Regions from separate parts of the Acidovorax sp. GW835-FHT14G06 genome, predicted to be linked through region 2. Evidence: predicted binding sites of a transcription regulator. Region 2 holds the regulator's gene; each other region holds the start of a gene.

Region 1 (7,900 bases), on a different contig from region 2:
CTGCTGCGGCGATGGGCTTGGCGCTCACGATCGCAGTGGCATTGTCAGTGGCCTACCCCAACCTGCCAGATATTTCAGACTTGGCGGACTACCGTCCCAAGTTGCCGCTGCGCGTGTACTCCGCTGAGGGTGCTTTGCTGGGCGAGTTTGGTGAGGAGCGCCGCAACCTCACTCCCATCGACGAGATTCCGCAAGTCATGAAAGACGCAGTGCTGGCGATCGAAGACTCTCGCTTCTTTCAGCACGGTGGCGTGGACTACAAAGGTGTGCTGCGTGCGGGCCTTGCCAATTTGGGGCGGGTGAAAAGCCAAGGCGCCTCGACGATCACCATGCAAGTAGCACGTAATGTTTATCTTTCATCTGAGAAAACATTTACTCGCAAAATTTACGAAATCTTACTGACTTTTAAATTGGAGCACCTGCTGAGCAAGGATCAGATTCTTGAGATTTACATGAATCAGATTTTCCTTGGCAATCGTGCGTATGGTTTTGCGGCTGCCTCCGAGGCTTATTTTGGCAAACCGCTTAAATCCGTTTCCATCGCTGAAGCTGCAATGCTTGCGGGTTTGCCCAAGGCACCATCTGCCTACAACCCCATCAGCAATCCCAAACGTGCCCGCGCTCGCCAGCAGTACATCATCGAGCGGATGGAGGAAAACGGCTTCATCACTGCGCAACAAGCAGAGCAAGCCAAGAAGGAAGAGTTGAAAATCCGTACGGGACCCGACAACACACGCATCCACGCGGAGTACGTTGCCGAAATGACCCGCCAGCTCATCTTCGCGCAATACGGCAATGAGGCCTACACGCGCGGCCTTAACGTTTACACCACCCTCAATGCGGCAGAGCAAGAGGCCGCCTATGTTGCGCTGCGGCGCGGGATCATGGATTACGAGCGGCGCCAGCAGTACCGGGGACCGGAGAAGTTCGTGGCGTTGCCTACAGCAGCCCAGGAAGTGGAGGACGCCATTGACGACGCGCTTGCCAACCACCCCGACAACGGTGACGTGCTCTCCGCTGTGGTGCTGGAGGCATCCGCCAAACGCATCCTGGCCGCTCGTGCCAATGGCGACTCGCTGGAGATCACCGGCGATGGACTCAAACCTGCGCAGTCGGGGCTCAGCGACAAGGCGCCGCCCAATATCAAGATCCGGCGCGGTGCCGTCATCCGCGTGGTCAAGACGCCCAAGGGCTCCTGGGAGATTACACAACTGCCCGAGGTAGAAGGCGCCTTTGTCGCGCTCGACCCCCGCAATGGCTCCATCCGTGCATTGGTGGGTGGATTCGACTTTGACAAGAACAAGTTCAACCACGCAGCGCAGGCATGGCGCCAGCCTGGTTCGAGCTTCAAGCCGTTCATCTACTCAGCAGCGCTAGAAAAAGGCTTCACGCCTGCCACCGTGATCAATGACGCTCCGCTGTTCTTCGACGCGGGTGTCACTGGTGGTCAGCCGTGGGAGCCCAAGAACTACGACGGCAAGTACGACGGCCCCATGACTATGCGCACAGGCTTGGCGAAGTCCAAAAATATGATTTCTATCCGGATCCTGCAGGCCGTGGGCCCCAAAACCGCGCAGGAATGGGTGGGGCGATTTGGATTCGACCCTGAAAAGCACCCGGCCTACCTGACCATGGCGCTGGGTGCGGGCTCGGTCACGCCCCTGCAAATGGCATCCGCATATTCCGTGTTTGCCAACGGGGGCTACCGCGTCAATCCTTGGCTGATCGCGAAGGTGACCGACCATAAGGGCCGGGTCATTTCAGAGATCACGCCACCCGCGCTCAACGAGCAGCCCCGGGCCATCGACGCGCGCAACGCCTTTGTGATGAGCAGCCTGTTGCAGGAGGTGACCCGCACCGGCACTGCAGCAAGGGCCCAGTCCACCCTCAAGCGCCCCGATCTTTATGGCAAAACCGGCACCACCAACGATTCGGTGGACGCGTGGTTCGCGGGGTTCCAGCCCACCATCGCGGCTGTCACCTGGATCGGGTACGACACGCCGCGCAATCTGGGCAGTCGGGAAACCGGCGGGGGCCTCAGCCTGCCGGTGTGGATCAGCTTCATGGAGCGCGCACTCAAGGGCGTGCCAGTGATGGAGCCCACCGTGCCACCCGGCGTAGTGAATGTGGGTGGCGAGTGGTTCTATGAAGAATACGCGCGCAACGCGGGCGTCTCAAGCGTGGGTGTAGATGATCGTTCTGCCTCCTCCGCAGTAACGCCCCAAGCACCGCCGCCTTCTGAAGAACGCAGCCGCATCCTCGATTTGTTCCGGAACTGAGCCCTTCGTACTCCGCAGCGCCGCCCTCTTGAGCTGGGCGAGCGCGGAGTAAGTTAAGGGGCAAACTGCAGCGGCATCCCGGACTGTTGCGACGCATCGCGCGTGAGGCACGCAAAAAATTCGCCAGCGCCCTTGGTGTCCTGCCAGTGGCTGCCATCAAAACGATAGTGATAGCCGCCAGACCGGGCGGCCATCCACACCTCGTGCAGCGGCTTTTGCAGGTTGATCACGATCTGGCTGCGGTTGGGAAAAGTCAAAGTCACCATGCCCCCCGAGCGCTGGCTGTCCACATCGGCATCCGAAGTGTCGTTGATGCGATCACAGCTGCGTTCGACGGCAAGCAGCAGTTGTTCGGCGTGGTCCATGAATTCGAGGTCGGTCATTACAATTTGCGCATGTTGAAAGCTCCCCAAATTCTAGTCAGGACGCTTGTCCTTGCTGCCAGTGCGGCGGCCCTCTTCGGCTGCGGTCAGCGGGGGCCGTTGTATCTGCCTACCGGCCCTGCGGCAAGCCAGCGCGCCACGCTGCCGCAAACACTGACCCCGGGCAAAGACGCCAGCAGTGCGCCCACACCCGCCGCCACCGCTTCCCAGCCACGCTGACACACCCAGCCGCCTGCGCAGGATCGCCAGGCAATGCGGTTTCGCTTGATTTCCATCAAGCACAAACTCTAGGGGTACTCGTACAGTCTGCGCTTTATTGCACCGCAGGATGGCCATGGCCCTGGAACTCTACCGCGACAAAAATCATGCTTGCCTGATGTTCACCGACCTCATTGAGGAGGATGGACAGGCCGTGCAGGCCAATCAGTTCCTGATCGTGGACGATGACACCGGCGCCATCATCGACCCGGGCGGCAACCTCGCGTTCAACGAACTGTTCATGGGGATGACCAAACATTTCCCGCCGCACAAGCTGTCGTACCTGATCGCTTCGCATGCGGACCCGGACATCATTGCCTCGCTGGACCGCTGGATGACCAGCACCAAGGCCAACCTGGTGATATCGCGTGTGTGGGAGAGGTTTGCGCCGCACTTCACCAAGGTGGGCAAGACAGAAAACCGGGTGATCGGCGTGCCGGACGGTGGCGGCCACCTGCCCCTGGGGCGCCATGAACTGGTGCTGCTGCCCGCGCACTTCATGCACTCCGAAGGCAACTTCCACTTCTACGACCCGGTCAGCCGCATCCTGTTCACGGGCGACCTGGGGGTGTCCATGATGTCGGGGGCCGAAGCCCGCGTGCCGGTGACCGACCTCAAGGCGCACATCCCGCGCATGGAAGGTTTCCACCGCCGCTACATGGTGTCCAACAAGATACTGCGCCTGTGGGCACGCATGGCCCGGCAACTCGACATTGCCATGCTGGTGCCGCAGCACGGTGCCCCCATCATGGGCAAGGAAGCCATCAACGACTTCTTTGACTGGATCGAGAACCTGATGTGTGGCATTGACCTGTTCGATGACCGCGCGTACCAGATTCCTACCGCGTACATCGACCCTGTGACCCGACAGATGCGTCCCGCGCTGCGGGCAGTCAACGGCTAAAAATCAAAAGAAATCGGCTGCTAGCGCAACAAAAACATGCGCTAGCAGCTATTATTTTTATAGCAAAGCCCCATCAGGGTGAACCCACCGCTGACCGCCCCGCGGCAGCACCCGCCGATGCGGCGGCGCGCTTATGAAGTCGGTGCCAGAGCCGCCAACCCAGTAGCACGCCGAGGATACTGGCGTAGACCGCCACTTCACCAAAGTTGTTCTTGCCAGCACGCATCCAGAAAAAGTGCAGAACGGCCAACCCGGCCACCGCATAGACGGCGCGGTGCAACGCCTGCCAGCGTTTGCCGCCCAGGGCCTTGATGGCGCGGTTGAACGACGTGGCGGCCAGCAAGGCCAGCAGCACCAGGGCCAATGAGCCCACCAGAATGAATGGCCGCTTGGCAATGTCGCGCAGGATGTCCGGGATATCGAAACCCATGTCGAACCAGCTGTAACTCAGCAGGTGCAGCACGCCATAGAAAAACACGAACAACCCCAACATGCGCCGATAGCGCGCCAGTTGCGGGGTGGAGGTAATGACCCGCAGCGGAGTGATGGCCAGCACCACACACAGCGCCCGCAGCGTCCAGTCACCGGTTGCCCGGATCAATGCCTCCGCAGGGTTGGCACCCAGCTGGTTCGCCACCGCCGCATAGACCAGCCATGCCAACGGCAAAAGGCACAACACAAACACCACCGGCTTGGCGACGGGGTGGAGCAATAGTTTTCGCATCGCGATTCAAGAACCACCTTGGTCTCGCAGGCCGCCCAAGGTGGCAGCGAGACCCGGGCGATCAGTAGAACTTCTTGAGGTCCATGCCCGCGTAGAGCTGGCCGACCTGGGCTTCGTAGCCGTTGAACATCAGCGTCTTGCGCTTCTTGGCAAACAAGCCATCCTCGCCGATGCGCCGCTCGGTCGCCTGGCTCCAGCGGGGGTGATCCACATTGGGGTTCACGTTCGAATAAAACCCGTACTCCTGCTGGGCCGCCTTGTTCCACGCCGTGCCTGGTTCCTTTTCGACAAAGCGGATCTTCACAATGCTCTTGGCGCTCTTGAAGCCGTACTTCCATGGCACCACCAGACGCACCGGCGCGCCGTTCTGGTTGGGCAGCACTTCGCCGTACATGCCAAAAGCCAGCAAGGTCAGCGGGTGCATGGCTTCGTCCATGCGCAGGCCTTCCACGTAAGGCCAGTCCAGCACGCGCGAGCCGACAAAAGGCATGGTCGCCTTGTCGGCCAGCGTGACGAACTCGACGTACTTTGCACTGCCTTGTGGCTCTACACGCTTGATCAGTTCTGCCAACGAATATCCCACCCAGGGGATGACCATGGACCAGCCTTCCACGCAACGCAAGCGGTAGATGCGTTCTTCCTGCGCGCTGAGCTTGATCAAGTCTTCGATGCCGTATTTGCCGGGCTTCTTGACCAATCCTTCGACCTCCACCGTCCACGGTGTGGTCTTGAGGGTATGCGCATTGCGAGCAGGGTCAGCCTTGTCGGTGCCAAACTCGTAGAAGTTGTTGTAGGTGCTGGCGTCTTTGTAGTCGGTGAGCTTCTCCATAGACACAGCCCCCGCCACTGCCGACTTGGCACCCGCCAGTGGAGCCAGCTTGCCAGGGCGCGCGACGGCAGCCTGCTGCGCCAGCGCCTCGCGGCCCGCCCAGGCCGCGATCGCGGCACCTGCGGCACCGCCCGCCATAAGCTTGAGCATCTGGCGACGGTCTTCATAGACCGAGCGGGGAGTGATTTCGGAGGAGTGCGGGTGGTTAAAACCCGAATCGCGCGGGGGGATCAGCATGGAGGGCTCCGGTCATGGTGGGATCAAAACAGCTGCAGCGATAGAGCAGAACAACTGTTAATTCGTTCCCTAGACCGCTCAGGTTACACCGAAGACGCAATAGTTGCTGTGCGCCTGTCGATGCCCGACACGCCCTCAGAGCCTGTTGATGATCTCGCAAGGAGTCGCCAAGCTGGCCTTATGTCATCACAGCGTGCCGTAGCTGTGCAAGCCGCTCAGGAACATGTTGACGCCCAGGAACGCGAATGTGGTCACCGCCAGACCGACCAAGGCCCACCAGGCAGAGACTGTACCGCGCAGGCCCTTCATGAGACGCATGTGCAACCAGGCCGCGTAGTTGAGCCAGACGATCAACGCCCAAGTCTCCTTCGGGTCCCAGCTCCAGTAGCCACCCCAGGCCTCGGCCGCCCACAGCGCACCCAGCACCGTGGCGATGGTGAAGAACGCAAAGCCCACCGCGATGGACTTGTACATCACGTCATCCAGAATCTCGAACGACGGCAGGCGTGCCGCGATGCGCTTGCGCCCCAGCAGGATGCCTGCCACGATCAACGCCGAAATACCGAAGTACACCATCCAGTAGCTGCCGCCGTTCTCCGTCGCGCCTTGGCGGAACACGATGGGTTCAAAACACAGCACCACGCCCAGCAGCCACAGCGGCGCCAGCTTGTACCAGCGGGTCTCGGTGGCCTGCTGCTTGATCAGGAAGGCAAATGCCACCATGGCAGACAGGGCAAACGTGCCATAGCCGATGAAGTTGGCAGGCACATGCAGCTTCATCCACCAGCTCTTGAGCGCAGGGACCAGCGGCTGGATCTCATGCGCCTCGCGCACCACGGTGTACCAGAGCAAAAAGCCCACGGCGGCACTGACCACCAGCATCACAAAACCACCCAGCGCGCGCGTGTCGTACTGCTGCTCGTAGTACAGATAGAACGCGGCCGTCATCCAGCAAAACAGAACGAACACCTCGTACAGGTTGCTGACCGGGATGTGGCCAATGTCCGGGCCAATGAGATAGCTTTCGTACCAGCGCACCAGAGTGCCGATGAGCGCCATGGCCACCGCCACCCACGCAATGCGCGAGCCCAGCATGCTCATGGTCTTGCCTTCGCCACGCGAGAACATGCCCACCCAGTAAAACGCCGTGCTGATGAAGAACAGCATGCTCATCCACAGGATGGCGGACTGGCTCGACAGGAAATACTTGAGGCCGAACACCGTGTCTGCCCGCGCCAGGCTGCCTGCCCCGTCCTGCTGGTACAGGCCGATGGCCAACAGCGCCACCGCAGCCACGATCAGCATCAGCGCACGCAAGGGGCGCCAGAACCAGCACAACCAGATCGTGCACGGAATGGCACCCAGCAAAATGCCTTTTTCATAGACATCCATGAAGGCGCCGTAGCGCTGCAGCGCATACAACGCCCCCACGGCCACGATGGCGGCAAACAGCCAGTCAAACCAGTTGCGGCGAGAGAAGAACCCCTCGTTCAGGGTGATGGTGGTAACGGTCGAGGAAGAAGTCGCGGTGTTCATGCGGTGCCTTCGCGGGGCGATGCCCCGATCAGTTTTTGTGCGAGCTGGACAAATTCCTGGTCGCCGTCCATGGTCTTGCGGTTGGTGGACAGGGCCATGGTGGCGTGGGTGCGGCCGTCCTGCGGCGCCACCCAGACCCACAGGCGCCGCTCGCGCACGTAGAGCATGGCAAAAACGCCCAGAATCAGCAAGGCGCAGCCCAGATAGACAACATTCTTGCCAGGGGCTCGCGCCACCTGGAACACGCTGGCCTGCACCTGCGTGAAGTCCTTGAGCTCAAACGCCATGGGCGCAGGGTAAATCTGTGCGTCGCTGAGCGAGAGCACTGCCTGTGTCATGAAGCCCCGGGTCTGCTCGTCCTGCGGCAACGGCGGCAGGCCCTCCCGTTGGCGCGACAGCTGGGCCAGTTCGAACAGCGTGCCGTTCAGAATGCGCACCAGCACCTCGCCTGCGCGCGCGCGCTCGGCCTCTGGCACGTTGGCCTCCATGAAGTCCGACACGGCCTGCAGCCCGCCCGTGGGCTTGCCATCGACCATGCCCCGCCCAGCGAACAGCGCCAGTGCACGCACGGCCGACTGCTGCAGTTGCTCGGCCAGCTCAGGGCGCGAGGCATCCATGGCCTGGGACACATAGCGGCGCACCGCCTGCTCCCGGGCCTGGGGGTCCGCCAGCGCAGCCTTCATACGCATGAAACCATCCATGCTGCCCTTGTCGTCGGCTGGAACTCGCAGGTAACGGAAGGGCTCTGCC
Region 2 (7,900 bases):
TGCGCACCGTGGGCGTGCCTTACACCGACGAGCAGATCACTGCTGCGGCGGGCGAGGTCAAGGGCAAGACGGAGCAGGACGCGCTCATCGCCTACCTGCAAGTCATGGGCCGTGCGCTCAAGTAAGCAAAGGAGATATCCCATGGACATCACCACCATGCGCATCGTCGCCACCCTGGCATCGATGGCCTGCTTCATTGGCATCTGGGTCTGGGCCTACCGCGGCCGCAACAAGGCCCGGTTCGACGAGGCAGCCCAGCTGCCTTTCGAGACAGATTGACCTCCACCAGAACGAGAACACCCCATGAGTGACTTCACCAGCAATTTCTGGTCGGTCTTTGTGACCACGCTGACCCTGGTCGGCATCATCGCCTGCGGCATCCTGCTTTGGATGGCAGGCCGCAAGAAGGTGGTTGCCACCTCCGACAACACCACCGGCCACGTCTGGGACGAGGACCTGGTCGAAATGAACAACCCCCTGCCGCGCTGGTGGGTGTGGCTGTTCGTCATCACCATCATCTTTGGCCTGGGCTACCTGGCTGCCTACCCAGGTCTGGGCAGCTTCACTGGCAAGCTCAACTGGACGCAAAAGGGCGAGTACGAAGCCGAAATGGCCAAGGCCAAGACGGAGTTGGAGCCGCTGTACGCCCGCTTTGCATCCATGAAGCCCGAAGACGTGGCCAAGGACCCGCAGGCCCATGCCATTGGCGAGCGCTTGTTCATGAACAACTGCGCGCAGTGCCACGGCTCGGATGCACGCGGCAGCAAGGGCTTCCCGAACCTGACGGACAGCGACTGGCTCCATGGCGGCACACCCGAGAAGATCCGCGAGACGCTGGAGAAGGGCCGCATTGGCAATATGCCCCCCATGGCAGCAGCCGTGGGCACTCCAGAAGATGTGCGCAACTTGTCGCACTATGTACTGAGCCTGTCGGGCAGCCCGCATGACTCGCTGCGTGCGTCCCTGGGCAAGCCCAAGTTTGCGGCATGCGCGGCCTGCCACGGCATGGATGGCAAGGGCAACCAGGCTCTGGGTGCGCCCAACCTGACCGACGATATCTGGCTGCATGGCTGGGGCGAGGCCGCCATCACGGCCATGATCAACAACGGCAAGGTCAACCAGATGCCAGCACAGGCCGAGAAGTTGACCGAGGCGCAGATCGGCGTACTCTCTGCCTATGTGTGGGGTTTGTCGAACAAGCAGGTGGCTGCACGTTGACATGTCCGCCGGGCGATGTTTGAAGCACTGCCCGGGTTTTCTTTTCAAAGCGCGCCCCTTATCCGTTCATAAAGCGACACCATGAGTACACCCAGCGAGCCTGCTCGCAAGGTCATTCCGATCACGCCAGTCGCCGCCGATGCCTCTTCTGCGGGCGAGATCATCTCGCTGTACGAAGCGCAAAAGAAAATCTACCCGCGCTCCATCAGCGGCTTGTTTGCGCGCTGGCGCTGGGGCATGGTGTTTCTGACACAGCTGGTGTTTTATGGGCTGCCGTGGTTTGAATGGGGCCAGCGCCAGATGGTGCTGTTTGATCTGGGGGCCCGCAGGTTCTACATCTTTGGTCTGGTGCTGTATCCGCAGGATTTCATCTACCTCACCGGCCTTCTGATCATTTCGGCGCTGTCGCTGTTCCTGTTCACCGCCGTGGCGGGGCGCCTGTGGTGTGGCTTTGCCTGCCCGCAGACGGTGTACACCGAAATGTTCATGTGGATCGAGCACAAGATCGAAGGCGATCGCAGTGCCCGCCTCCGTCTGGACAACGGTCCCTGGACGTTCGAGAAGATCCGTAAAAAGTTTCTCAAGCAGGTGGTATGGATTGCCGTGGCCCTGTGGACCGGCTTCACCTTCGTAGGGTACTTCGTGCCCATCCGTGAATTAGGCAGCGAGCTGCTGGCGTTTGAGGGTGGCTGGCAGATTTTCTGGGTGCTTTTCTACGGTTTTGCCACCTACGGCAACGCAGGCTTCATGCGCGAGCAGGTCTGCAAATACATGTGCCCCTATGCGCGCTTTCAGAGCGCGATGTTTGACAAAGACACGCTGATCGTCACCTACGACCCTGAGCGTGGCGAGCAGCGCGGCCCGCGCAAGAAGAACATTGACTACAAGGCCCAGGGGCTGGGCGACTGCATTGACTGTTCGCTGTGTGTGCAGGTCTGTCCTGTGGGCATCGATATCCGCAAGGGTTTGCAATATGAATGCATTGGTTGCGGGTTGTGTGTGGACGCCTGCAATACGGTGATGGACAAGATGCAGTACCCGCGTGGTCTGATCCGCTATTCCACCCAGAACGGCGTGGCCAAGCGCTGGACGCAGTCCCAGATGCTGCGTCGCGTGTTGCGTCCCCGTGTGCTGATCTACACCGCCGTGCTGGTAGCACTGTGCGTTGCCATGCTGGCCAGCCTGGTGGTGCGCACGCCGCTGAAGGTGGATGTCGTGCGTGACCGGGCCGCGCTCTCGCGCATTGTGGCGGGGGGCAAACTGGAGAATATTTATCGGCTGCAGATCATGAATGCCACGGAGGGCGAACAGCGCTACCGCATCAGTGCGCGTGGACTGGAGGGGCTGGAGGTGGCCTCCGAGGCCGAAGTGGACATTGGCGCAGCAGAGTCGCGCTGGGTGGCCGTGCGTTTGCAGATTCCGTACGGTTCCGCCACGTCGGGCTCGCATGCGGTTCAGTTTGACGTGCAGGCCGTAGGGGCAGCTGCCCATGTGACGGAAAAATCCGTGTTTCTTGTGCCGCGTTGAGCGGCATCCCGGTGGGGCCTTTCAGGGCCGCACTTTGACCGATATTGTTGAGGAGTAGAGCACCATGTCTTCAAACCCTGCCATCGCGACACCGGCAGTTCCCGTGCCCTGGTGGAAGTTCGGCCATGTGTGGCTGGTGATTGCCGGGCCTGCCATCGTGATCGTGGCTGGCTTTGTGACGCTGTGGCTGGCGATTTCTCGGCCTGACCCGGTGGTGGCCGAGGATTACTACCGACAGGGCATTGAGATCAACAAGACCTTGGTGGCGCCGGAGAAAAGCCTGGCACCGGCACTCAAGGCCCGCAACCATGCGGCCACCCCCGTGCAAGACCAACCACGCTGACAACCCGCCGGTCGCTGCCCCCAGCGACCCCAGGCAGCACCAGGAGACAGAACCGATATGTGGACGCAACGCCTGATGTGGATTGCATGGCCCGCCTTCTTGATGGCGGGCGTGCTGGAGATGCTGGTTTTTGCCATGGTGTACCCCCAGGACCTGCACTGGTTCGGCCAGCCCCTGGCGCTGTCACGGCAAGGGGTGTACACCCTCGCATTTTTTGTGTTTTGGGCCATCACCATGGCCACGAGCGCATTGACGACACTGCTGTCCATGTCTCCGTTCGAGGTCAACCGGTGCCCGGTGCCCGATGGGGAGCGCCCCGACGATTGCCGCAAGACATCGTCCTGCCCCTGAGCCCTTTTCGCCTGCTTGTCTGGGCATGCAATGCATGCCGTTTCGCAAGAGATGGTTGTACTTTGTGCGGAACCGACCCTCTGCGTGGAAGTGGCTCAGTGTCAGTGTCGTCAGTGGCAGGTCTGCTGGCTGTTCACAATGCGTCGCAGGGCATCGGTGTCGAGAATGCGCACATGGCGCTGTTTGACTTCCACGATCCCTTCTTCCACAAACTTGGAGAAGGTCCGGCTGACCGTTTCGAGTTTGAGGCCGAGGTAGCTGCCGATTTCTTCGCGCGTCATGCGCAACACCAGTTCCGACTGCGAGAAGCCCCGTGCATGCAGGCGCTGCACCAGGTTCAGCAAAAAGGCGGCCAGGCGTTCCTCGGCACGCATGCTGCCCAGCAGCAACATCACGCCGTGCTCGCGCACGATCTCGCGACTCATGATTTTGTGCACGTGGTGCTGCAGGGCTGTGACTTCGCGTGACAGCTCTTCAATGCGGTCGAAGGGCATGACACACACTTCGGCGTCTTCAAGTGCCACCGCATCACAGGTATGGTGGTCATTGACGATGCCGTCGAGCCCGATGATCTCGCCCGCCATCTGAAAGCCCGTGACCTGGTCGCGACCGTCTTCCGTGGCCACGCAGGTCTTGAAGAACCCGGTGCGGATGGCATACAGGGACGTGAAGGACTCGCCATTGCGAAACAGCGTGCCTCCGCGTTTGACTTTGCGACGGACGGCAACCACCTCGTCAATGCGCTGGAGCTGCTCTTCGTTCAAGCCCACGGGCATGCACAGCTCGCGGAGGTTGCAGTTGGAGCAGGCGACTTTGATGGTGAGCGGGTTCATAGGCACATGGACTTGGGTTGTTGGTCGAGCATATCGTGCTTGCCGTACACGAACCTGAATACAGGGCGCGGGCGAGCGGCTGACCTTCATCAAATTGTCGCCGTATCGCTTGTTGGTTCACTTGATGCAGGTCAAGGACATGTCCCGGAGCCTACGGCACAGTCAAGGTGTACGCAAGGAAATTTCCCCATGACTGCTGTTTCGCCAGATCTTCTGCGCCGCTTTGACGTGCCAGGGCCCCGTTATACGTCCTATCCAACGGCTGACCGATTTGTGGAGGCCTTCGGTCAGGAAGATTATGTGCTGGCGCTGCAACAGCGCCGTTCGGGCACGCTGGCCAAGGCCATGCCGCTGTCCCTGTACGTGCACATCCCGTTTTGCGAATCCCTGTGCTACTACTGCGCCTGCAACAAGATCATCACCAAACACCATGACCGCGCCGAGGTCTACTTGCGCTACCTGAGCCGCGAGATCGACCTGCACACCGCGCACTGTGGCGTAGGACAGGTGGTGAGTCAATTGCACCTGGGCGGTGGCACGCCCACCTTCCTCTCAGATGCGGGCTTGCGGGAGCTGATGGCCATGCTCAAGCGCAGCTTCACGCTGGCGCCCGGGGGCGAATACTCGATCGAAGTGGATCCGCGCACGGTCAACTCCGAGCGTCTGGCGCTCCTGGCTGAATTGGGTTTTAACCGCCTGAGTTTTGGCGTGCAGGACTTTGATGCCGAAGTGCAAAAGGCTGTGCACCGCATTCAGCCTGCAGAGCAGGTTTTTGCGCTGGTGGAGTCCGCCCGCTCGCTGGGCTTTGATTCGGTGAACGTGGACCTGATCTACGGCCTGCCGCGCCAGACGCCAGAGTCTTTTGACCGCACGCTGGCGCAGGTGGCGCAGCTGCGGCCTGACCGCATTGCGTTGTATGCCTATGCACACTTGCCGGAGCGTTTCAAACCACAGCGTCGCATCATCTCCGCCGAATTGCCCACAGGCGCGAGCAAGCTGTCCATGCTCTCGCGCTCACTCGATGCGTTCATGGACGCTGGGTATGTCTATGTGGGCATGGACCACTTTGCTCTGCCTACCGACGCACTGGCTGTGGCCAAGCGCCAGGGACGCTTGCACCGCAACTTCCAGGGCTACAGCACGCAGCCAGACTGCGACCTGATTGGACTGGGCGTATCGGCCATCGGCCGGGTAGGGGCGACTTACAGCCAGAACTCCAAGACGCTGGACGAGTACTACGACTTCCTGGACCAAGGGCGGCTGCCTGTGGTCCGCGGGCTGGCCCTGACCCGCGACGACCTGGTGCGCCGCGCGGCCATCATGGCCCTGATGTGCCAGGGCGAGCTGCTGTTCGAGCCGATGGAGCAGGCGTGGTTGATCGATTTCCGTCAGTACTTCGCAGCAGAGTTGGCGCAGCTGGAGGGTATGCAGGAGCAGGGGTTGGTACGGGTGGGGCCTGAGGGCATTGAAGTGACCGCCACCGGGTGGTTCTTCGTGCGCGGTATCGCCATGGTTTTTGACCGTTATCTGCAGGCTGACCGCAACCGCGCCCGGTTTTCGCGCATCATCTGACACCTATGCTTGCAACGGTTGGCTGGACTGCTTTGCTCATGGGGCTCGCCGGTGGGTCCCACTGCCTGGCTATGTGCTCCGCGCCCTGCGGGGCATTGGTGGGGCAGGGCGGCATGCCACAGTCGGACGGGGGTGCAGAGCAGGTGGTGCGTTGGGCGCCGCGTGGCGGTACGCTGCAGCGGACCATGGCCTTTCATGCGGGACGCCTTGTGGGGTATGCCGGCGTCGGTGCAATGGCAGCCTTGGCCATGGACAGTCTGGCATGGCTCACCCAGCAGACCACGGCGCTGCGCCCCGCCTGGACACTCATGCATGTGGCGGTGATGGCCTGGGGGCTCATGATGATGGTGCAGTCGCGCCAGCCTGCCTGGGTGGAGCAGGCTGGCCGCTCCGTGTGGGCGCGTGTTCGCCCGCTGGTCGGGGCTCCGGGCGGAGTGATGGTGGCTGGAGTCTTGTGGGCCCTGATGCCTTGTGGACTGCTCTACTCGGCCTTGTTGGTTGCGGCGCTCAGTGGCGGAGCGCTGGAGGGCGCCCTCACCATGGCTCTGTTTGCCCTGGGCAGCGGGGTGTGGCTGGTGGGCGGCCCTTGGGCTTGGAGCAGCCTTCGCAACCGCCTGAATCTAGCGAGGGGGCAGTGGGGCACGCGGGCCGCAGGTGCCATGCTGTGCGGGGTTGCCGCCTGGGCATTGTGGATGGATCTCATTTACAAGCCGTCGCTCTGGTGCCGCTGAGCGCGCGGCGCTGACTCGTCCACATCACCCCAACCGCACGGTGGGTGGAAGCTGGAAGATGCTTCTGCCGAGGGTACAGGGGTGGTCCAGCAAGGCCCGCTTTCAGTCAAGTGTTGCCGGATCGCCGCGCGGCCTGCCGGTTCTTCGCCACGTCACTGGAACTGGTGATAATCTGCGTAACTATTGGTGGCATTGATGTCGCCATGTATCGTGCGCCTGACGTGAACTCATCCATCCTCATCGACATCAGCCAATTGCGTGTCGGCATGTACATTCAGCTCGATGTGGGCTGGATGCACCATCCGTTCCCGACCAGCAGTTTCCGGGTGGCATCGTCTGAGCAGATCGCCACTTTGCGTGAGCTCGGGCTGACTGAGGTGCGGTACGTCCCCAAAAAGAGCGATCCTGAACTGCAGGAGCTGGTGCCTGCGGCCTGGAGCGTGCCCGAAATGTCTGCCCCTGCGCCCAATGGCCTGGATGCTCCCGGACCGGGGGCGACCGTGGTCGTAGACCCCGAGGCGCAGCGGCGTCGCGAATTGCTGGAAGCGCAAAACCGGGCCTTGTCCGCTTGCAATCAGCGTTTCTCAGAGGCTACCCGGCAATACCAGTCCATGGAGCGTACGGTCTCTGAACATCCGGACCAGGCCAAGGTAAAGGGGGAGGCCTTGGTTTCCGGGTGTGTCACGGAGCTGCTGGAAAACGGTGACTCCGTCATCCGGCTGCTGTCCGAAGGTGTGGGCGAGCGCAACGGTCTGCATCCGATCAATGTGATGGTGATCTCACTGTTGCTGGGGCGATCCCTGGGCATGAAAAGTGAGGAGCTGCACGATTTGGGCGTCGCTGCGCTGATTCACGACATCGGCAAACTCAAGCTGCCACCCAACCTGCGCCAGCCGACGCCCTCCATGATCCCCATGGAGCGCACACGCTACGAGACCCATGTGGCAGAGTCCGTGGCCTTGGCCAAACGCATGGGTTTTACCGACGCGGTGCTGACCGCAGTTGCCCGGCACCATGAGATGTGTGACGGCAGTGGTTTTCCCCAGCGTCTGAAGGGGCCTGATCTGGGGCGCATGAGTCAGGTCCTGGCCCTGGTCAACCAATACGACCGGATGTGCAATCCGGCCATGGGTGTGACGGCGCTCACGCCGCATGAAGCGCTCTCTGTCATCTTTGCCCAGCTCAAGGCGCGGTTCGATTCTGTGGTTCTGGGCGCTTTCATTCGCATGATGGGTGTGTACCCGCCCGGCTCCATCGTGCAGTTGGTCAACGACCGGTACGCCATTGTGGCCTCCGTCAATTCGTCCCGGCCCCTGAGGCCCAAG
Region 3 (7,900 bases), 240 kb from region 2:
TGGGTCTGCATTTCGGCAATGTCTTCCTTGAGTGCTGCGTTGGCGGCCAGTCGCTTGTCGTGCTGCCAGTCGCCAAGGATGACCGCAAGTGTGGACAGCGGAGTGCCCAGCTCGTGCGCGGCGCCGGACGCCAGCAGGCCCATGCGCACGATGTGCTCTTCTTCGACGCGGCGACGCCGCGCTGCCGCAAGGCGGGCGTCGCGCTCGCGCAGGTTGCGGTTGATGCGGGTGATGAACACCATCACCAGCGTGGCGTTGAGCACGAAGCACACCAGCAGCCCGAGCACATACAGACTCGACAAGCCCTGGTGCAGATCCTGGGGCAGGGCCAGCGGCAGGTGGTGGTCTGCCAGCGCAGCAAAGCACAGGACGGTGATGATCACGATGGACCAGATGTAGGCCCCGCGCAGCAGCACCGCGCCCAGCGTGATCTGCAGCAGGTACAGAAAAACAAACGGGTTGCTGGTGCCGCCGCTCAGGTACAGCTGCACGGTGAGCACCGCCACGTCAATCAGCAGCGCCAGGAAGAGCTCCACGTTGCGCACCGCGCGGCCCGTGCCCAGGCGCAGCAGGCTCACCACGTTGAAGACCGCCAGGCAGCCGACCACGAGCAGCATCTCCTGAAGCGGGAGCTTCAAGCCTAGGCTGTAGTGCGCCATCTCGATGGTGAACACCTGGCCCACCACCGCAATCCAGCGCAGCTCGATCAGTTGCTGCAGGTTCTTGATGCCGGCTGCCGCGTCGGCTGAACGCGCATTGCGCTGCGCAGGGGGCGTGACGGGGTCAGGGCGTTGGAGGGTGTTCATCGGTGGTTGGTGGGCGGCTCTGGGCGCTCAAGCTGCGCTCGTAGCGTGCCACATACCAGCCCGCCGCCACAACCATGAGCGCAAGACCATACCAGGTCAGGGCGTACACCAGATGGCTGTTGTGGAATCGGATGACCGTCATGCCCGCGCGGGGCCAGCTGGGAGCTGCTGAAGCAGCCGCCGTTGCACCCGGAACTCCAGCACCCGGAAGTCCAGCGTCTACAAAAAACGGAGCCGCCCGGGGCAGACCCAGCGCGCTGCTGATGGCCGCCACATCGCGCGAGTACCAGCGCTGCTGCGCTGGGTCGTTTGTACGCAGAAAGCCGCCGTCTGGTTCGGTCATGCGCAACAGCCCCTGTACGGTGACAGGGCCACCAGCAGGGGTCGACGCTTCCAGCCATTGGGTGCGCTGCTCTTGGGGCACAAAACCCCGGTTCACCAGCACCTGGGTACCGTCATCCCGTTGCAGGGCCGTGATCACCCAGAAGCCTGCGCCCAGCTCAGTGACAGCCTGCGTCAGCACCGTCTTGCCGGGCAACCAGCGGCCCTGGAGGGCCACGGGCTGGTACTCATGGCGTGCTGCATCGATGCTGGACCAATGCTCCACAGGGGGCGGCGCGACCGGTGCTGCATGCACCCGTTGGTCCACCCTTTCGATGAGATCCAGCTTCCAGATACGGCGCTGGACCTGCCAGGTGCCCAGAGAAACAAAGCCCAGGAACAAGGCAATGCCCAGCACCAGCAGGACCGCGCGGCGCAACCCCCGGCGCGGCGGGGCCATGGTGGCGTGGGCTGCCGGCATCAAGGTGTGGAGTGCCCTGGCGCCTCGTGTGTGGGAGGCGTGGGGGTGGGGTGCTCCGGCATCATGTTGGCATTCATGTGGAACATCACCCACAAGGTACCCGCAATGGCGATGGCTACAAACACCACTGTGAAGATGGTGGACAGCAGGGTCCAGCCCCCTTCGATCTTGCCGTTCATGTGCAGGAAGAACACCATGTGTACCAGGATCTGGATCACGGCGAAGCCGCCCAGCACCAGCACGGCCGTGTTGCGGTCCGCGATCACCTTGGCCATCACCAGCCAGAAGGGAATGGCTGTGAGGATGATGGACAGCACAAACCCCGTCATGTAGCCCGAGAACGTGCTGTGCGGGCCTGCGTCGTGGTGGTGATCGTCATGACCATGCGCATCGTGCGCTTGTGTTGCGTGTTGTGCGCTCATTTACAGCACCCCCATCAGGTACACAAAGGTGAAAACGCCGATCCAGACCACGTCCAGGAAGTGCCAGAACATGGACAGGCACATCAGGCGGCGGTTGTTCTCGGGGATCAGGCCATGCTTGCCAATCTGGACCATCAGCACCACCAGCCAGATCAGGCCGAAGGTGACGTGCAGGCCGTGGGTGCCCACCAGCGTGAAGAATGCCGACAGGAAGGCACTGCGCTGCGGGCCAGCGCCTTCGTGCAGCAGGTGCGAGAACTCATACAGCTCCAGCCCCAGAAAGCACAGGCCAAACACGCCGGTTACCGCCAGCCACAGCAGCGTGCCGCGCACATCGCCCAGCTGCTTGCGCAGCATGGCAAAACCGAAGGTGATGGACGACAGCAGCAGGAAGGCGGTGTTGATGGCCACCAGGGTCAGGTCGAACAACTGCGCACCGGTGGGGCCTGCGGCATAGCTGCGACCCAGCACGCCGTAGGTGGCGAACAGCGCTGCAAAGATGAGACAGTCGCTCATCAGGTACAGCCAGAAACCCAGGGCCGTGCCGTTTTCAGGATGGGGCTCGTGCGCGAGGTGGTACTCGCGCGGGGCCAGGGCGCCTGCTGCGGCGCCAGCGTGGATGCGGATATCAGACATGGCGGGCCAGTTGGAGTGTGCGGGCTTCTTCGGTGGAGATCACCTCGGATGCCGGGATGTAGAAGTCACGCTTGTAGTTGAACGTGTGGATGATGGCGGCCAGAACGACGGCCGCAAACGAGACGCCCGCCAGCAGCCACATGTGCCAGATCAGTGCAAAGCCGAACACCAGCGACAGCCCCGAGATCACCACGCCAGCGCCAGTGTTGGCCGGCATGTGGATGGGCTGGAAGCCCGCCAGAGGACGCTTGTATCCGTGCTTCTTCATGTCCCACCACGCGTCGATCTCGTGCACCACGGGGGTGAAGGCAAAGTTGTAGTTGGGTGGAGGCGACGAGGTAGCCCACTCCAGCGTGCGGCCGTCCCAGGGGTCGCCCGTCCAGTCGCGCAGTTGGTCGCGCTTCAGGAAGCTGACCACCAGCTGGATCAGGAAGCAACCAATGCCTGCGGCAATCATGGCCGCGCCGATGGCAGCGATCACGAACCAGATCTGAAGTGACTGGTCTTCGAAGTGGTTGGCACGGCGGGTGACGCCCATCAGGCCTAGCACATACAGCGGCGTGAACGCCACCCAGAAGCCCACCAGCCACAGCCAGAAGGAGCGCACGCCCCAGGTGCGGTCGAGCTTGTAGCCAAACGCCTTGGGGTACCAGTAGTTGATGCCGGCAAACATGGCAAACACCACGCCGCCGATGATCACGTTGTGGAAGTGGGCGATGAGGAACAGGCTGTTGTGCAGCACGAAGTCGGCCGGGGGCACGGCCAGCAGCACGCCGGTCATGCCGCCGATGGCGAACGTGACCATGAACGCCACGGTCCACATCATGGGCAGCTCAAAGCGGATGCGGCCCTTGTACATGGTGAACAGCCAGTTGAATATCTTCGCGCCCGTGGGGATCGAGATGATCATGGTCGTGATACCGAAGAAGGTGTTCACGCTGGCACCCGAACCCATGGTGAAGAAGTGATGCAGCCACACCAGGTACGACAGGATGGTGATACACACCGTGGCGTACACCATGGAGGTGTAGCCGAACAGACGCTTCTTGCTGAAGGTGGCGACCACTTCGGAGAACACACCGAAGGCAGGCAGCACCAGGATGTACACCTCAGGGTGGCCCCAGATCCAGATCAGGTTCACGTACAGCATGGGGTTGCCACCCAGCTCATTGGTGAAGAAGTTGGTGCCGACATAGCGGTCCAGCGACATCAGCACCAGTGCGGCCGTGAGCACGGGGAACGACGCAACGATCAGCGCGTTGGTGCACAAGGCAGTCCAGGTGAACACGGGCATCTTCATCAGGCTCATGCCCGGTGCGCGCATCTTGATGATGGTCACGATCAGGTTGATACCCGAGAGCGTGGTGCCCACCCCGGCAATCTGCAGTGCCCAGATGTAGTAATCCAGACCCGTACTCGGGCTCTGCGCCCCCAGGTTGGACAGTGCCAGCCAGCCGGAGGTGGAGAACTCGCCCAGGAACAGCGACACCATCACCAGCACGGCGCCCGCCGTGGTCATCCAGAAGCTGAAGTTGTTCAGGAACGGGAAGGACACGTCGCGCGCCCCGATCTGCAGGGGCACGAGGTAGTTCATCAGCCCCGTGACCAGCGGCATCGCCACGAAGAAGATCATGATCACGCCGTGTGCGGTGAAGATCTGGTCGTAGTGGTGCGGCGGCAGGTAACCCATGTTGTCGCCAAAGGCCATGGCCTGCTGCAGGCGCATCATCACAGCGTCGGCAAAGCCACGCAGCAGCATCACCAAGCCCAGGATCATGTACATGATGCCGATGCGTTTGTGGTCAATGCTGCAGATCCAGTCGCGCCACAGAGGGCCCCACAGGCGGAACTTGGTGATGCCGGCCACGACGACCAGGCCGCCAAGCACCACGGCAATAAAAGTGGCCAGCACGATGGGCTCGTGCGCCATCGGCACGGCGTCCCAGCTGAGGCGGCCCAGCGCCCAATGGGCAGGAGATACGGTTTCGGAGGACATAGGAGTGCTCATTAACGGATGCTGGCGCCAGACGTTGGTGCCGGTGCGTTGCGGGTTTCGAGTGCTGCCACAACCTGAGAGGCGTTTTGCACGGTGCAGACGTCCTGGGGCAGGTTCAGCCCTGCAGCGCGCACGTAGGCGTCGCCACCCAGGGCGTCAACGGCCATCATGTGGTGCATGCACATCTTTCCGTCTTCGACGCAGCGGTTCAGCACCTTGTCATACAGGCCTTCTTCCACCGAGGCAAAGCGCTGTACCGGATCGCGTTCGCTGGGCTTGACCAGGTTCAGGTAGGTGCCCTTGTCCAAGGGCTTGCCTTCGGTCTTGGCTTTTTGCACCCACTGCGCAAATTCATCGTTGCTCAGGCCATGGAACTTGAACGTCATGCCCGAGAAGCCTGCGCCGCTGTAGTGCGAAGACATGCCCTTGAACACGCCGGGCCTGTTGATCACCGCGTTCAACTCGGTCTGCATGCCGGGCATGGCGTAGATCATGCCGGCAAGGTCTGGCACATAAAACGCGTTCATGGTGGACGTGGCCGTCAGCTTGAACAGGATGGGGCGGTCCACCGGCGCTGCCACTTCATTCACGGTGGCGATGCCTTGCTCGGGGTAGAAGAACAGCCATTTCCAGTCCATGGCCACCACCTGCACTTCGAGCGGCTTCACGTCGGCGGGGACGGCGCGCTGTGCGTCGATGCGGTCCAGGGGGCGGTAGGGGTCGAGCTTGTGGGTGCCGATCCAGGTGATGGCGCCCAGGGCGATGATGATCAGCAAGGGCACGGTCCAGATCACCAGTTCCAGCGTGGTGGAGTGGTGCCATTCCGGGTCGTACTCGGCCTCGGTGTTGCCCTGGCGGTATTTCCAGGCAAACAGCAGGGTGAGCGCGATCACGGGCACGATGATGATCAGCATCAGCAGCGTGGCGGTGATGACCATCTGGCCCTGCTGGGCAGCGACGTCACCGGCAGGGTTGAGCACGACAGCCTTGCTGCAGCCTGCCAAGCTGCCCAGGGCTGCCAGAGCGAGCAGCCAGGTGGGCCCACGAAGTTGGGGAAGTTTGAGCATGTGTATTGCGCGATCAATGCGTTTCAGGGTAAACGCGGATAACGGGATGTGTGCGAATGTACTAGCGCTAGCTTTTTTGTCGATTGGACATTTTGTCCAAGGTCAAACGCACGGATGGAAATTGCACCAAATTGGTGCAATTGGGGCTTTGAAGGACATTTCCTGCAGCCGGCATAGTGAAACCGCACTTGTGGCCTGCCAGCGTTGCGTGTAGAACGGAGTGGTCTTAGTTAGCTAACAACGTCAAGGAGCCATGTTCATGAGCAGCCCCGCCACTGCCACTTACCCTGCGGCCGGTTTTCAAGAAAGTGCCGCCTCTCTCTCGCGGGCTGATACGCATGAAGACGTCACCCCCAGCGAAATCGCTGTGGGCGTGATCATCGGGCGCTCGTCCGAGTATTTCGACTTCTTCGTTTTCGGGATCGCCTGCGTTCTTGTCTTCCCGTCCTTCCTTTTTCCCTTCCTGTCCCGTCTGGACGGCACACTGATGGCGTTCGCGCTGCTGGCCGTCGCCTTCGTGGTTCGCCCGGTGGGCACCGCCATCTCCATGGCCATCCAGCGGCGCTGGGGGCGGGGCACCAAGCTGACCATTGCGCTGTTCGTGCTGGGCGTCTGCACGGTGGGCATGGCGTTTTTGCCTGGCTACAAGGATGTGGGCACCGCAGCCATCGTGGCCCTGCTGATCCTGCGAGTGGGTCAGGGGCTCGCGCTCGGTGGCTCGTGGGACGGCCTGCCTTCGCTGCTGGCCATGTCGGCTCCCAAGGAGCGCCGTGGCTGGTACGCCATGATTGGCCAGTTGGGCGCGCCACTGGGCTTTGTGCTGGCTGCGGGCCTGTTTGCCTACCTGTACAGCAGCCTCACAGTGCAAGAGTTTCTGGCCTGGGGCTGGCGTTATCCGTTTTTTGTGGCTTTTGCCGTGAACGTGGTGGCCCTGTTTGCGCGCCTGCGCCTGGTGGTGGGGCAGTCGTACTCCGAACTGCTCAAGGACCGCGAGCTGCAGCCCGTACCTGTGAGCCGCGTCATGCGTGACGAAGGCAGCAACGTGCTGCTGGGCGCTTTTGCGGCGCTGGCCAGCTTTGCACTGTTCCACCTGGTCACGGTGTTTCCGCTGTCGTGGATCACGCTGTACTCCGACCAGCCCGTTACCCAGATCCTGGGCGTGCAGATCGTCGGCGCGTTCCTCGCGGCGGGCGCCATCATGGTGTCGGGCTGGCTGTCAGACCACCTGGGTCGCCGCAAGCTGCTGGGCGGCATGGCCGTGCTGATTGGCGTGTTCAGCTTCATGGCGCCCGTACTGCTCAACACTGGCGAAGTGGGCAGCACCATGTTCCTGCTGCTGGGCTTCGTGCTGCTGGGCCTGTCGTATGGCCAGGCATCGGGCACGGTCACGGCCAATTTCTCGCCGCAGTACCGCTACACCGGCGCCGCCCTGTCAGCCGACCTGGCCTGGATCATTGGCGCAGCCTTCGCACCGCTGGTGGCCCTGTATCTGTCGTCGCAGTTTGGCCTGCTGGCGGTGACGGTGTACCTGCTGTCGGGCGTGGCCTGCACGCTGGGCGCGCTGAACCTGAACCGTCGCATGGAGCGTCGCGACCGCTGATTGATGTTTTCGATTTGCTATTGAATGTATAGCTTGCGGCGCATATTCCACTAGCGCTACAGTCGTATAACTCTAAAAAGGGCGCCCGGTTCTGCCGGGCGCTTTGCTTTTGGGAGTTCGCAGGGCACGGCCCAGTCCAGCGTGTCAGGGCAAACTGCCACGAGGCTTCAGGCGCAGGCGGTAAACGCCGCTGCTGCGTGGACTCCCTGAGCGCATCAGCAACGAGGCAAGGGCCCACCGCAGCAGGGCAAGCCCTTGCCGGGGCTCGGAGTCCAGCTCAGTCTTGAGGCCTGAAGCCGATGGTGAGGGAGGGTGGCACGCGACCGTCCACATCGCGCGGCAGCGTCTCGGTCTTGTCCAGGGCCCGCAGCACCGCGTCGTCCCAGGCCTTGTTGCCGCTGGACTGCACCAGGCGCTTGCCCACGATGGTGCCGTCGGGCGACAGCCGCACTTCGACCTCGGCGCGCGGGTTGCCCGAGATCGCGTCCGGGTACACGATGTTGGGTTTGACCTTGGCCGCCACCTTGCCGCCGTAGCTGCCCGAGGGGCCCGCGCTGCGCTGCGCAGTGCC
Region 4 (7,900 bases), on a different contig from region 2:
ATGCGCTGCGGTCATTCACGACAGACTGGGGCAGACCGTTCAGAATGGTCCAAGAACCTGTTCTGAGGCCCCGAGGCCCCGAGGCCCTGAGGCCCTTGCCCTGGGCCACCCACGCAACCGTGGCGCCCGCTGCCACTGGAGGAGCGCCCCGTGCCGCAGTCCCCCACCCGACGTCCAGCCCGACCGCCGCGCAGCCCTGCGCCACCGGCGCGTGTGCCCCGCCCCACCGGCAGCCTGCTGCAGCGCGCACAGCTGCCGCCCGTGCCCAGCACCCTGCTCATCCCTTTGGCCGCGCGTGCCCACGGCGGCCGCTATTTCCCCTGGCTCGACTGCCACGATGCGGTGGCCCAGGCCTTGCTGACCCAGCTGGGTGCCGATGTGAACAGCACCCTGGACGACCTGCCCACGGTGCTGCATGTGCTGTGGCGCACCCGCGCCATCAAGGAGGCGGGGCACGCCTTTTTTGCCGAGCACCCGCAGGCCCTGGGCGTCAACCTGGGGTGTGGCCTCACGCACCACTTCCAGTGGCTGGACACGGGGGCCAACCATTGGCTTGATGCGGACCTGCCTGCAGTGATGGCGCTGCGCAAGCCCCTGTTGCCGCCGCAGTGCCCGCGCATCCGCCATGCCGATCTGGACCTGTCGCAACCCGGCTGGTGGCAGCGGCTCGGGCTGCCCGCGCAGCGCACCGCCCCCCCGGTGCTGCTGGTGTGTGAGGGCGTGTTGATGTACCTGCCACCCGCGCAGGTGCACGCCGTGCTGGCCGAGTTTGCGCAGCACGCGCCGCCGGGCTCGCGCATGGTGCTGGATGTGATGACGCGCCAGGCCGTGGGTTGCGCGGCCCGCCACGCCAGCGTGGGGCCTACGGGCGCAGAGTTTCGCTGGGGTGTGGGCCGCATGGCAGAGCTGGCAGCCGTGCACCCGCGCCTGCAACTGCTGCGCGAGCAAAGCGTGGCGGAGGGCTATGGCTGGGCCGGTATTGCCATGGACATGTGGTGGCGCCCCTGGATCGGTGCGCCGCTGTATGGCCTGGCCACGCTGGGGGTAAGGGACGGCCCCCCCTGAGCCGCTTCGCGTCTTCCCCCTGAGGGGGACGCCACCGGTGGCCTGGCAAAGCCAGCTCCACGGTGGCGCTGGCGTGGGGCGCGCCCGTTGCAGAGGTTGGCTACGGCCTGAGCGTCAGTGCGCGCATCCATTGGGGTGCCTTGCCCGTCAGCTGCCCCACGATGGCCGCCTGCAGCGGTGGCAGGCGCCGCGCGCCCTGCAGCACCAGTTGCCGCAGCAGGCGGGGTACCGGGCGGGCGTCGGTGTACAGGCGCACGATGGCGTTGGTGCCCTGGTAGATGGGCCAGGCGTGGCGGTGGTGGCCCTGGGCGTAGGGGGTGAGTGCGTCGGCGCTGCCAATGTCCAGCCCTCGCTGGCGTGCGCTGACCAGCGCGGCGGTGAGCCGCTCCACGCCGGCCAGGCCCAGGTTGTAGCCATGGGCCGTGACCGGGTGCATGCCCACGGCAGCGTCGCCCAGCAGCGCGCAGCGGTGGCCCGCAAAACGCTGCGCATACACGGCCACCAGCGGGTAGGCGTGGCGTTCGCCCACCAGCGCCATGGGGCCCAGCCGGTCGTTGAACTGGGCCTGCACCTGGGCGGCAAAGGCCTCGGGGCCTTTGGCTATCAGCGCCGCCGCATCGGCCGCACCCGCGGTGACCACCACCGAGCACAGCGCATGCCCCTCTTGGGGGTCGTCCGGCAGGGGCAGCACGGCCAGTGTGCGGTCGTAGCCAAAACACTCGTGGGCCACGTTGCCGTGGGGCAATGTGTGGCGCATGCGGCAGACGATGACGGTGCGGCCAAAGTCGGTCATCTGCGCGCCCATGCCCAGCTGGCGGCGCGTGGCCGAAAAGCGGCTGTCGGCGGCCACCAGCAGCGGGGCGGTCAGGCGCTGGGGCGTGGCGTTGTTGCCGGGTGCGGTGGGCACGCAGTCCAGCTCGGCATGGCCGGGCAGCGTGGCCACGCGGGTGACCTGGGTGCTGGTGACAAGGTGAACCCCCGGCGTGCGGGCCGCCACGGCATAGGCGGTGCGCCGCAGCGCATGGTTGGGCACGATAAAGCCCAGGGCGCCGGGCGCTGCACCCCCCGGGGTCTGCGGAGTGTTCAGCTGCAGCGCGCTGTGCTGACCCAGCGGACCGTCGTGTACCTGGGCTTCGCTGATGGTGCCCACCTCATGATCGGCCAGCCGGGCCCAGGAGCCAAGGCGTTGCAGCGTGGACCGGCTGGGGTGCGTCAGCGCGATCTCGCGGCCGTCGGGCGCAGGCGCGGCCAGCACGCTGTCGCTCTGCTGTTCCACCACGGTGGTGGTGAACCCGGCCTGCGCCAGGGAGATGGCCAGCGACAGGCCCGCCGGGCCTGCGCCGACGATGAGCACGTCGCTGTGGTGGGTGGTCATGGCGGGAGGGATGCAAGGTGACAAGGCGCCCGCCCCGGCGTGGGGAGGCAGCGCGCCATTGTGGGCGGGCGGGCTTTGGCGGGCTTTGCCCTGCGTCAAGCCATGGTGTGGCGATGCTATCCAATCGATAGCTGCTTGTGCATATGGTTCTAGCGCTTGGTGGCTAAAACACCCATATGTCAGTCCTTGGCCGCCTTGCGCGGGGTTTTGGTGGACTTCTTCCTGGCCGGGCCCGCCTTTTTACCGCGCAGGTGCAGTACCCAGGTGACCAGCAGCCACAGGTAGCCTGCAGCGATGCTGTACGCCGCAAAGGCCGCCAGCGACAGCGGCGGCGCGGTGACGGAGCGCGGGTTGGCAATGGTCTCCAGCAACTGGCGCGTGCCGGTACCCAGCGTAGGCGTGGCGTGCTGGCTGCCCGAGCGGGCCATGAGGGCGCCCATGAAGGTGAAGAACTCCATCAGCAGCGCGCCGATCAGAAAGCAGGCCAGCAGGGCCATCAGCTGTGCAAACGCCCGCCGGTTGCCCTTGGCCAGGAACACGATGACCGACACCAGCCACAGCACGGGCAACAACAGGGCCACGGCGGGCCAGGCGGAAAGGAGCATTTGCATCAGAGCGACGGGCCAGGGCCCCCGGGGGAAATTTCGGCAACAACTGGCGCACAGGCGCCCAGAAACGGCCCAGGGGCATGTGCCCGCCAAACCATGCGCAAAGTATAGGTATCCCGCTGGTGGGGTCGCCGCTCCCGGCCGCGCAGCACCCGCAGGCCCGGTTTTGGCATGTCAATTCGGAGACCGCGCAGCATGGTCAATGCCGCAGCGCGCTGGTACGCTGCGTCGCCATGGAGACAAAACAAAACACCCCGCCTTTCATTCCCCAGATCCGCCTGTACCAGAACTGGCTGCGCGACGCCCGTGGCCTGCAGTTCGACAGCTACGACGCACTGTGGCGCTGGTCCACCACCGAGCTCGATGCCTTCTGGCAAAGCGTGTGGGACTACTTCCAACTGGAGTCGCCCACCCCCCACACGGCCGTGCTGGCCAAGAACACCATGCCCGGCGCGCAATGGTTTCCCGGCGCCCAGGTCAACTACGCGCGCCAGGCGCTGAGGCATGTGGATGCGGCCCACGCCGCAGGCCTGCCCGCCATCATCAGCCGCAATGAAAAAGGTCACCACCGCGAGCTGAGCTGGCCCGAGTTGCGGCGCCAGGTCGCGTCGCTCGCGCTGCACCTCAAGGCCCAGGGCGTCCAGCCCGGCGACCGCGTGGCCGCCTACCTGCCCAACGTGCCCGAGGCCATGATCGCCTTCCTGGCCACGGTGAGCATCGGCGGCGTGTGGAGCATCTGCGCGCCCGACATGGGTACGCATGCGGTGCTCGACCGCTTCCGCCAGATCGAACCCAAGGTGCTGATCGGCGTGGATGGCGTGAGCTACGGCGGCCGCGACCACGACCGCCGCCCCGTGCTCGCCGAGCTGCGCGAGGCCCTGCCCAGCGTGCAGCATGCCGTGCTGCTGGGCAATCTGGATGCTTCTATTTCTATAGCAGACTGGACAGATTGGACTAGCGCTACCGCCCAAAACGATGCAGAAACGGCTGCCTTCGAGCCGATGTGGCTGCCGTTTGACCACCCCCTGTGGATCGTCTATTCCAGCGGCACCACCGGTTTGCCCAAGCCCATCGTGCACGGCCACGGCGGCACGGTGCTGGTGGCGCTGCAGCTCAAAGTGCTGCACAACGACATCGGCTGCAGCTACGAGCCCAACAGCTTTGGCGAGCGCTACCACTGGTACAGCTCCACGGGCTGGGTGATGTGGAACGCGCAGCTCTCGGGCCTGCTGTCGGGCACCACCTGCGTGATCTACGACGGCAACCCCGGCGGCAGCAAGGACCACCCCGACTGGGGCGTGCTGTGGCGCTTTGCCGCCGAGACGGGCGTGACCTTCTTCGGCGCGGGCGCGGCGTTTTTTGCCAACTGCATGAAGGCGGGTATCACGCTGGCCGACTATGGCGACCTCACGCGCATCCGCGCGCTGGGCACCACCGGCTCACCGCTGTCGCCCGAGGTGCAGCAGTGGGGTACGGCGCAGTTCGAAGCGCTGGGCACATCCGATATCTGGTGGAACAACATCTCGGGCGGCACCGACTTTTGCGGTGCCTTCATCGGCGGCCACCGCGAGATGCCCCAGGTGCCGGGCGAGATGCAGTGCCGCATGCTGGGCGCGGCCGTGGAGTCATGGGATGCCGAGGGCCGCCCTGTGCAGGACGCGGTGGGCGAGCTGGTCTGCGCGCAGCCGATTCCATCGATGCCGCTCTACCTGTGGGGTGACAAGGACGGCAGCCGCTACCTGTCGAGCTACTTCGACATGTATCCCGCAGGCCATGGCCGCCAGCCCGGCGGTGGCGATGGCCCCGCGGGCATGGGCGCGGTGTGGCGCCATGGTGACTGGCTCAAGATCGGCGCCAACGGCGGCTGCGTGATCTACGGCCGCAGCGACGCCACCATCAACCGTCACGGCCTGCGCATGGGCACGAGCGAGATCTACAGCGCTGTCGAATCCTTGCCCGAAGTGCTCGACAGTCTGGTGGTGGACCTGGAGTACCTGGGCCGCGAAAGCTACATGCCGCTGTTTGTGGTGCTGCGCCCCGGCAACGTGCTGGACGAGGCCCTGCGCGCGCGCATCAACGGCGCGGTGCGCACGGCCCTGAGCCCGCGTTTTGTGCCCGACGACATCTTTGTGGTGGCGGAGGTGCCACGCACCCTGAGCGGCAAGAAGCAGGAGCTGCCCATCAAGAAACTGCTGCTGGGCCAGCCCATCGACAAGGTGGTCAACAAGGACGCCATGGCGAACCCGGGGTGCCTGGACTGGTATGTGGCGTTTGCTGCAGAGCGCAAGGTTGCATAGCCACGCCGAACCGGTGGCCCCTTGCAACCGGAGCGCAGAATGCCTGCAGCGCCAACGCTGGGCGGGCCGTCAGCGGTGGGGCTATTCGGGCATGAACCCGTCAAACCGTTTGAGCACGGCGTTGGCGCGGCCGTTTGACTTGGCGGCATACAGTGCCTGATCGGCGGTGGTCAATAGAGCGCTTGCACATGCAGAGGGGCTGCTTGCGGAAACGTCCCGCAAGCCTTCACGGCAGTCTGCCCAGCGGGCTGACTCCTTGTCAAAGCAACCGACACCGATAGAGACGGTAAGAAATCCTGTCCCCGAAGCCGTGTGCGGGATTTTGAGCCGTGCCACATTCGCCATCAGTGAACTCGCGACGGTCATTGCCCCGGCGCCATCGGTATCCGGCAGAATCAACGCAAACTCTTCTCCACCGTAACGGGCAGGAAGGTCTGCAGGGCGATTTGTACAGGCACGCATGGCACGAGCGATGCCAATCAGCGCATCGTCTCCTGCACCGTGCCCGTAGGTGTCGTTAAAACATTTGAAATGGTCCACGTCCAGCATCAGCACGGACAGCGGTGTATGGCTGCGCTGGGTGCGCTTGCATTCCATCATCAGCGCTTCATCCAGCGTGCGACGGTTGGCAATCCCAGTTAGCGCGTCGATGGCAGAGAGTGTGCGCAGACGGTCTACTGCCAGCTTCAGCCGCAACTGGGTTTTTACCCGCGCAGCCACTATGGCGGGCCGAAATGGCTTTCCGATGAAATCCGCCGCTCCGCTGGCCAGCCCTTTTTCTTCCATCTCTTCGCTATTGTGGCTGGTGATGAAAATGGTGGGCACTTGTTCAAGCGACGGTTGTAAGCGCATAGCACTCAGCACTTCAAAGCCCGACATGCCCGGCATGTCGGCGTCCAGCAAGATGACATCTGGCGGCTCCTGCAGGGCCAGCCGAAGAGCGTCAGCACCATTGAGTGCGTAGCGCACACGGCCGATGGCAGTCAGTGTCTTGGCCAGCACCTGGATCACCGTAATGTCGTCATCGACGATCAAAATATTGGCGCTGGTCGGGTCAATCAAATTGGGCATGGTTGGTAGTCTCTTTCGCAGAGCGCATGTCTTGCCGACATCGTGTGGTGTCGAGCGCAGCAAGCCCGTGGCGCAGATTGTGTCTCAGGCACAAAAGCACTAGGCCTCGTCGGTCAATACGTTCGATAGCGTGCAGGCGGCAGCTGCAAAGTCCAGCGAGTGAACGGCATGGCTCAGAGACTCCATGGCTTGCGGACCCATGAGAGAAAGCAAGTCTGGGGCGAGATTCTCAAAGTTTTTGATCGCCGCCAAGTCCTGCCGGTCAAGAAGCCGTCTCAGATCTTGTACCGCTTGCAGCGTGGATTCCGACACATGGTTCGCAGTGCGTTCCGCGCCGCTGACATTGCCCGGTGCTGTGGGAGGCCTTGCATCACTCGCAAGTGCTACTTCAGCCGCAGCGCTCAGTTGTCTGAGCGCATCGTTCAGCGAAGCGAGCAAGGCCGCAGCGTCCGTGGTCTCGTCAGCGTCAGCGGCTTGATGTCCGTCTCCCTCGCGCAGCAAAGTTTCCAGCTGGGACGCAATTGCATGCAGCCTGGTGGCACCCAACATGCCAGAGGAGCCTCGCAGCTTGTGCACACGAGAGACCAAAGCGTCATGTTCCTGCGTGTTGGCGCTGTCGGTCGTTGGAGGAAAACCGTCGCTGTAGTCGCGCAAAAAGCGTTGAAGCAAGTTGGTGAACAGCCCAACGTCGCCTTGCATCAAGCGTTTTGCATCCTCGGCGCGAATGCCCTCAATGTCGGGCCAGTGGACCGATGTGGACTGGTAGCCCGCCGGTTCGGCGAGTGCAACGGCTGCAGTAGTCCCGCGCGCTCTGGTTACCTGCGCGTGCACAGTGCGCACCAACAGCGCGGGGTCCAGTGGCTTGGTCAGAAACGCGTCCATGCCAGCAGCCTCTGCGCGGCGCCGTTCCTCGGTCAGTGCCCCGGCTGTCAACGCAATGATGGGCAGCTTGATCAAGCCGAGTTGGTGGCGCGCACGTCTCGTTGCTTCGTAGCCATCCATGACAGGCATTTGGATGTCCATCAGAACGGCATCAAAACTGGTGCCGCTGCCCTTCATGGCAGTGAGAGCCAGTAAGGCATCATGGCCGTTGACGCAGACTTCCACGGTTGCGCCTTCTTTCTTGAGCATCTGGCTGGCCACTTCCAGATTGATGTCGCTGTCGTCCACCAGCAGAATGCGCATGCCTTGCAGCCATTGGCCTTGTATGGCCTCCAGTCGGGTGAACTGCACGACATGATCTTGCCGCCCCGTGCGTTCCGCCACACTGGCGTTGATGGCATTGAACAGGGAAGATGGATTCACTGGCTTAGTCAGGATGCGGTTTACCACCCCCGTGGGGTCGTGGCTGGCAACATGATCTCTTTCTTGGGCAGATACGACCAGCGTGGCCGGCAAGTCCTTGTTGCCTATGCGCTCCGTGAGCATGATCAATGCCTGTATACCGTCCAAACCCGGCATCTTCCAGTCCACGACCAACGCAT

The links. The regulator FNR, encoded in region 2, switches genes on or off when oxygen is low (the NO sensors DNR and NnrR bind a similar motif). The targets are predictions, from matches to a motif close to TTGATNNNNATCAA.
Region 1: a site for FNR is predicted at 2,927-2,940, ahead of AC1Q64_RS07145 (oxygen-binding di-iron domain-containing protein). Genes of this name have one in related genera too.
Region 3: a site for FNR is predicted at 5,822-5,835, ahead of cyoA (ubiquinol oxidase subunit II). Genes of this name have one in related genera too.
Region 4: a site for FNR is predicted at 2,526-2,539, ahead of ubiM (5-demethoxyubiquinol-8 5-hydroxylase UbiM). Genes of this name have one in related genera too.

Annotation. Positions count from the first base shown of each region.
Region 1 covers NZ_JBXAGA010000003.1:417,049-424,948, forward strand. The annotation lists gene AC1Q64_RS07130 (penicillin-binding protein 1A) at 1-2,279, shown strand, start outside; gene cyaY (iron donor protein CyaY) at 2,333-2,662, opposite strand; gene lptM (LPS translocon maturation chaperone LptM) at 2,675-2,881, shown strand; gene AC1Q64_RS07145 (oxygen-binding di-iron domain-containing protein) at 2,997-3,824, shown strand; gene msrQ (protein-methionine-sulfoxide reductase heme-binding subunit MsrQ) at 3,898-4,548, opposite strand; gene msrP (protein-methionine-sulfoxide reductase catalytic subunit MsrP) at 4,610-5,614, opposite strand; gene ccsB (c-type cytochrome biogenesis protein CcsB) at 5,801-7,150, opposite strand; gene AC1Q64_RS07165 (cytochrome c biogenesis protein ResB) at 7,147-7,900, opposite strand, start outside.
Region 2 covers NZ_JBXAGA010000002.1:311,623-319,522, forward strand. The annotation lists gene ccoO (cytochrome-c oxidase, cbb3-type subunit II) at 1-125, shown strand, start outside; gene AC1Q64_RS03990 (CcoQ/FixQ family Cbb3-type cytochrome c oxidase assembly chaperone) at 142-279, shown strand; gene ccoP (cytochrome-c oxidase, cbb3-type subunit III) at 304-1,218, shown strand; gene ccoG (cytochrome c oxidase accessory protein CcoG) at 1,300-2,745, shown strand; gene AC1Q64_RS04005 (FixH family protein) at 2,810-3,088, shown strand; gene AC1Q64_RS04010 (hypothetical protein) at 3,146-3,439, shown strand; gene fnr (fumarate/nitrate reduction transcriptional regulator Fnr) at 3,550-4,272, opposite strand; gene hemN (oxygen-independent coproporphyrinogen III oxidase) at 4,462-5,844, shown strand; gene AC1Q64_RS04025 (sulfite exporter TauE/SafE family protein) at 5,850-6,575, shown strand; gene AC1Q64_RS04030 (cyclic di-GMP phosphodiesterase) at 6,779-7,900, shown strand, end outside.
Region 3 covers NZ_JBXAGA010000002.1:66,982-74,881, forward strand. The annotation lists gene AC1Q64_RS02725 (ATP-binding protein) at 1-806, opposite strand, end outside; gene AC1Q64_RS02730 (SURF1 family protein) at 784-1,608, opposite strand; gene cyoD (cytochrome o ubiquinol oxidase subunit IV) at 1,608-2,030, opposite strand; gene cyoC (cytochrome o ubiquinol oxidase subunit III) at 2,031-2,666, opposite strand; gene cyoB (cytochrome o ubiquinol oxidase subunit I) at 2,659-4,662, opposite strand; gene cyoA (ubiquinol oxidase subunit II) at 4,674-5,729, opposite strand; gene AC1Q64_RS02755 (MFS transporter) at 5,989-7,329, shown strand; gene tolA (cell envelope integrity protein TolA) at 7,607-7,900, opposite strand, start outside.
Region 4 covers NZ_JBXAGA010000006.1:206,206-214,105, reverse strand. The annotation lists gene AC1Q64_RS12520 (class I SAM-dependent methyltransferase) at 151-1,065, shown strand; gene ubiM (5-demethoxyubiquinol-8 5-hydroxylase UbiM) at 1,166-2,440, opposite strand; gene AC1Q64_RS12510 (hypothetical protein) at 2,620-3,051, opposite strand; gene AC1Q64_RS12505 (acetoacetate--CoA ligase) at 3,282-5,345, shown strand; gene AC1Q64_RS12500 (GGDEF domain-containing protein) at 5,427-6,416, opposite strand; gene AC1Q64_RS12495 (CHASE domain-containing hybrid sensor histidine kinase/response regulator) at 6,516-7,900, opposite strand, start outside.